DNA from 2 places in the Ruminococcus sp. AM26-12LB genome. Region 2 is predicted to be linked to the other one. Evidence: predicted binding sites of a transcription regulator. Region 2 holds the regulator's gene; the other holds the start of a gene.
The links. Region 2 encodes LexA, which represses DNA repair genes until DNA is damaged. Its sites were predicted from a motif close to CNAACANNTGTTNG; they were not measured.
Positions count from the first base shown of each region.

Region 1: the regulator LexA is predicted to act here: its motif matches at 1,482-1,495, upstream of uvrA (excinuclease ABC subunit UvrA).

Region 1 is NZ_QUJX01000011.1:78,538-81,734, forward strand. Features, by position in the region: gene uvrA (excinuclease ABC subunit UvrA) at 1-1,368, opposite strand, end outside; gene hemW (radical SAM family heme chaperone HemW) at 1,523-2,659, opposite strand; gene DW694_RS09725 (hypothetical protein) at 2,649-3,035, opposite strand; gene lepA (translation elongation factor 4) at 3,047-3,197, opposite strand, start outside.
Region 2 is NZ_QUJX01000006.1:103,247-106,443, forward strand. Features, by position in the region: gene nadD (nicotinate-nucleotide adenylyltransferase) at 1-578, shown strand, start outside; gene yqeK (bis(5'-nucleosyl)-tetraphosphatase (symmetrical) YqeK) at 565-1,179, shown strand; gene rsfS (ribosome silencing factor) at 1,186-1,551, shown strand; gene lexA (transcriptional repressor LexA) at 1,731-2,351, opposite strand; gene DW694_RS06020 (HlyD family efflux transporter periplasmic adaptor subunit) at 2,566-3,197, shown strand, end outside.

The DNA of each region.
Region 1 (3,197 bases), on a different contig from region 2:
CTTCAGATCGCGGAGAAAGCCCTGCAGCTTCTGTACCGGCATATTGGTCACTTCATAAATATTCTTATCCGCCACGGTCACTGCCAGGGACTCCTTCTTCAGCCTCTGTCCCTTACATGTGGTGCACGGAGTAATCCGCATAAAGCTCTCGTATTCCTGCTTCATAGCCTCGGAACCGGTTTCACGGTATCTCTGCTCCACATTGCGGATCAGTCCCGGGAACGCCACATCGTAAACGCCCTCTCCCCGCTGTCCTTTATAATAAACCTTCACAGAATGACCGCCGGTACCATGGATGAGGATATCCTGGACCTTCTTCGGATACTCGCAGAAAGGTGTATCCAGAGAAAATTCATATTCCCTTGCCAGGGCATCCAGGATCGCTCTGGAAAAGCTTCCCTGCGTGGTACAGGACTGCCATCCGAGAACAGCGATAGCCCCTTCATTGATACTCAGTTTCTTATCCGGGATCATCAGATCGATATCAAATTCCATCTTATATCCAAGACCCAGACACTGCGGGCAGGCACCAAATGGATTATTAAAGGAAAAGCTCCTGGGTTCGATCTCATCAATGCTGATGCCGCAATCCGGACAGGAAAAACTCTGACTGAAATTCAGAAGCTTCCCGTCCATAGTGTCTACTACCAGCAGGCCATCCGCCAAATCCAGCACGGTTTCAATGGAATCGGAAAGACGCTTCTCTATTCCCGGTTTCACAATAAGTCGATCCACAACGATCTCAATGTTATGTTTGATATTCTTATCCAGCTTGATCTCCTCAGAAAGCTCATAGAGATTTCCGTCGATCTGCACTCTCACATATCCGCTTCTTCTGGCCTGATCCAGAAGTTTAACATGGGTTCCCTTGCGGCCCCGCACTACCGGTGCAAGAAGCTGGATCTTCTGGCGTTCCGGAAGCGTCATGATCTGATCCACCATCTGATCTACCGTCTGTTTGCGGATTTCCCTTCCACATTTGGGACAGTGCGGGATTCCCACACGGGCATACAGAAGTCGGAAATAATCGTAGATCTCCGTTACCGTACCCACTGTAGAACGGGGATTCCGGTTCGTTGACTTCTGATCAATGGAGATTGCCGGCGGAAGGCCCTCGATACTCTCCACATCCGGTTTCTCCATCTGTCCCAGGAACTGCCTCGCATAGGAAGAAAGTGACTCCATATAACGTCTCTGTCCCTCTGCATAAATGGTATCAAATGCAAGAGATGACTTACCGGAGCCGCTGAGTCCGGTAAGTACCACAAACTGGTCTCTGGGAATATCGACGCTAAGATTCTTAAGATTATTCTCATTGGCTCCGCGTATCCTGATAAAACGCTTCTTATCGTTTGCTTCTGCTGACATGAAAGCCTCCTACTCTGTCCGGTCATAAAAAATACTCCGGTATTCTTCTCAACAGCAGAATCTACCTCTCTTATTCCGCTGTAAAACTTCTGATTTTTTATCAGTATACTGCCAGAACATTCGTTCGTCAAGGTAAAAAAATCGACAAATTTTTCTACAGCAGAAAATCCGCCATCACTCCATTGCTCACATGGATTCCCTTTCTCGAAAGATATATCCTGTCTCCTTTTTGTTCCAGCATTCCGATCTCCAGATGTTTTTTCAGGACCTCTCCGTAAACGTTTTCCATATTTTTTCCGAAATATTCCGCAAACGCTTCCATTGAAACGCCCTCTGTCATCCGAAGCCCCAGAAACATAAACTCAGCCATCTCATCTGCCTCTGTAAGGCTTTCCATATTCTGGCGGATCTTATCCGGAAACGCACTGTTTCCAATATATTCCTTCATATCCGCAGTATTGGAAAAACGCATATGATCCAGAAGTGAAGACGCCCCAAGTCCCAGTCCCAGATAATCGATCCTCTGCCAGTATCCCTTATTATGGCGGCATTCCCGCCCGCCTTTCGCATAATTGGAGATCTCGTACTGATGAAACCCATATTCCTCCAGGATCCCTGCCGTATTCTCATACATACGGTACTCCGTATCCTCATCCGGCAATTTCAGCTTTCTCTCCCCGAAAGGAGTGCCTTCCTCAATGATCAGACTGTAGGCGGAAATATGTTCCGGCGAAAGCCCTGCCACCGTGCGGAGATTTTTTTCCCAGTCTGCATAGGTCTGTTCCGGAATGGCACTCATCAGATCGATATTGATGTTGGAAAAGCCTGCATCCCTTGCCATAAAAAAGCTCTCCTGAAACTCTTCCCACGTATGGATCCTTCCAAGGATCTTTAATTCCCGATTCTGCGGGGACTGAAGCCCCAGACTCAGTCGGTTGATCCCGTGTTCCAGATATATCTGAAGTTTTTCTTTATATAAAGTCCCCGGATTTGCTTCGATGGTGATCTCAGCATCCGGGGCCACAAAAAACTTATTTCTGATCTGATCCAGCATCTCTCCAACAAGAGACGGATCCGGCACGGAAGGTGTTCCTCCGCCGATAAAAACTGTGGTGATCTCCCTGTCCGAAAAATCCGGAACAGCGGCAATCTCCCTTTCCAGAGCCTGGAAATATTCACGCTGCCTCTCTTTTCCGGCAGGTCCGGAAAGGAAATCACAGTAATCGCATTTTTTTACACAAAACGGAATATGGATATAGAGCTCCAGCGGTTTTTTCGCCTCATTCTCCATCCATGGCTCCTTCCTCTCCACCACTACCTGATGTATCATTATCCTCATCGGAGCTTGTATCTTCACCGGCACTATCCGCATTATCCGTACTTCCGTCTGAAGCAGCCGGTGTCGGTGTCACGCCATCGATCCCCAATGCCTCGCTGCCGTTTTCTGCCAGGTACTCATTGACCATTGTCAGATTTCCATTGCTCGTCACTGCATCCGGATCTACAGTTTTCGGATCAGGAGTGGCAGTCGGTTCCGGCGCTGTACTGATTTTGATCACACTTTCCTCTTCTGCATTTTTCTTCTTTGAACCACATCCGGTAAGCAGAGCTCCTGTCATAGCCAGAAGTCCTGCTGCCAGAAACAGTTTTTTTATATTTTTTTTCAAAAAGTCATCTCCTATTTATCATCCAGCTTCAGGACACTCATAAATGCCTTCTGCGGGATCTCCACGTTACCTACCTGACGCATACGTTTCTTACCTTCCTTCTGTTTTTCCAGAAGCTTCTTCTTACGGGAGATATCTCCACCGTAACACTTGGCAAGTACG
Region 2 (3,197 bases):
ATTTGATCCTGGGAGAAAAAGCCTATGAACAGCTTGAGCTTGATAAAGTTTTGTTCATGCCCTGCGGAAATCCACCTCATAAACGGAACCGTAAGGGCAGAGCGACTGATGAACAGCGTGCGGAAATGGTCCGTCTTGCCATAGAGGATAATCCTCACTTTGAGCTGTCTCTGATCGAGATGCATGAGGAAGGCTATACGTATACTTACCGGACTCTGGAACAGCTGAATAAAGCGAATCCGGACACAGAGTATTATTTTATCATCGGTGCAGATTCGCTTTTTAATTTTGATACCTGGATGGAACCGGAACGCATTTGTCAGGAAGCAGTACTGGTAGTGGCAACCAGAGATCATACTCCATTGAAGGAACTTGATCAGCAGATGCAACTTCTGTCACAGAAGTATAACGGGAATTTTATTCGACTGGATACCATGAATATTGATGTTTCCAGTGAGCTGCTCCGTTCCTGGCATGAAAGCGGGCAGAGTCTCCGCTATTATGTTCCCAAGCCTGTGATTTCCTATATTGAGAAAAACGATATCTATAAAGGAAATGATTCAGATGGGAAAATATGATTTTATCAAGATAAAAAAGAAACTTTCCAAATATCTGGATGAGGCCAGATTTGAGCATACAATGGGGGTTATGTACACTTGTGCTGCGCTTGCCATGGTTTATGATTATGATCTGGAGGATGCACAGGCTGCAGGACTTCTTCATGACAGTGCAAAGTGTATTCCTAATAAAAAGAAACTGAAGCTGTGCAGCCAGCATGATATTCCGGTATCAGATTTTGAAAAGGATCATCCGTTTCTTCTTCATGCCAAACTGGGGGCTTATGTGGCCAGCAGTAAATATGATATTAAAGACGAAGAGATCCTGACAGCGATCACTTATCATACAACAGGAAGACCGGGAATGAGCCTTCTTGAGAAGATCGTATATATTTCAGACTATATTGAACCAATGCGTGACAAAGCTCCGAATCTTGCGAAGGTGCGAAAGATTGCTTTTGAAGATCTGGATGAGTGTATGTATGAGATTTTAAAGGATACACTGGAATATCTGGAGGAAAATCCCAAGGAAATCGACAGTACGACTAGGGATGCTTATGTTTATTATAAAGAACTCCATGACAGAAAAATGCAGGATGCAGCCAACAGACAGGAGGATTAAAATTCTATGAGTATCGAAAAAGAGATGGTCCGGATCGCCTGCAAGGCACTGGATGATAAAAAAGCAAAGGATATCAAGATTATTGATATCCATGAGGTTTCCGTGATCGCAGATTATTTTGTGATTGCAAGTGCTTCCAACCAGAATCAGGTACAGGCAATGGTTGACAATGCAGATGAAATGCTTGGCCGTGCCGGATATGAAGCAAAACAGATCGAGGGAACCAGAAACTCCAGCTGGGTCCTCATGGATTACGGTGATATGATCATCCATATCTTTGATGAGGAAAACAGACTTTTCTACGATCTTGAGAGGATTTGGAGAGACGGCAAGATTCTTGATGCGGAAGAATTTCTTGGTGAGAATGAGTAAAATTTGTTATATTAGTTTACTGTAAAAATATTATGTGAACTAAATAAGAAGAAATCAAAAAGCAGAAGTTTTCTGTTGAAAAAGAAAAGAGAGATATCTTTGTGGGGCTGTACAGCTACCTTAAAGATATCTCTCTTTTTAAATCACATTACATTGGGTGGGATCTGTTGTTTATATTTTCATGAAAAGAAACGAAATACACCAAATACTTTGCCGAGGATCTGCAGATTACCGGTGATGATGATCGGTTCCATATTGTCGTTCTCCGGCTGAAGTCGATAATAACCATTTTCTTTGTAGAAAGTCTTAACTGTTGCAGAATCATCGATCAGAGCAACTACCATGTCGCCGTTTTCTGCTGTTGCCTGCTGCTTTACAAGAACCTGATCTCCATCAAAAATACCTGCATTGATCATACTGTCGCCTTTGACAGTCAGCATGAAACTTTGTTCATTGGGCATATATTCAGCCGGGATCGGAAAGTAAGCATCGATATTTTCCACTGCCAGGATCGGCTGTCCGGCAGCAACAGTGCCTACAAGAGGAACATTGACAACCTCGCGGCGGACCAGATTGAAATTATCATCAATGATCTCGATCGCACGGGGCTTGGTGGCATCTCTGCGGATATATCCGTTTTTTTCCAGAGCTTCCAGATGGGAGTGAACGGAAGATGTGGATTTCAGGTTTACTGCTTCACAGATTTCACGGACGGAGGGCGGAAAACCTCTGTTAAGGATCTCATTTTTCATATAATCCAGTATTTCCTGCTGCTTTTTACTGATTCTGCCATATGTCATGTGTACTTACCTCCCTGGGTTGATTTTATCTGCTGTCGACCATAATATGACAGCATCACGAAATTATATTTTGAATAGTATAACATACTTTTGAAAAAATGGCAAACGGATATTCGGAAAGTATGTTCGCACGTTTTAAAGCTTGTATTCATTTAAATAAAATGTTACAATAAAACGAACTTTAAGAGATGAACGATGTAAAGGAGGCATTCATTTGCCGGATAATAAAGTACATTCCGGAAAAACTCCGGGATTCTTAGCAAAGCTTCGTAAAATTTTTGGTCTGAACATTGGAACTGTAATGTTCGGAGCAATTTTTATCTATATGATCTTTAGTGTGATTCTTTATCTTACAGCTTCTCATATGGAATCTTATCAGGTTCCCTCCGGTCCGTTATCCATGAATGAGACATACACAGGGCTGGCGATCATGACAGAGAACGTAGTGCAGGCAGATGCGGGCGGTTACGTTACATATTACGCAAGGGAAGGTACCAAGATCAATGCCAACGGTGCTGTCTACAGCCTGAACAGTTCAAGATCTGCAGACAATGTAACCTCTCTGAGCAGAGAGGAACTGGCGGATATACGCAGTAATATGCAAAGCTTTTCCAAAGGATTTGATCCCAGCAAATTCAACAGTGCCTATAGTTTTAAATATCAGCTCAATGGAAGCATCCTTCAGTATGCTTCAGACAGTTCGGGAGCTTCTTCTGCAAGCACGACGTCTGAAGATGGAGAGGAAGCCACAGTTACAACTATAGTTTCCAGTGATCCAAATATCCGCCGTGCGCAGACAGACGGGATCATCCTGTATTCTACAGATGGCTACGAAACCAAAACCGT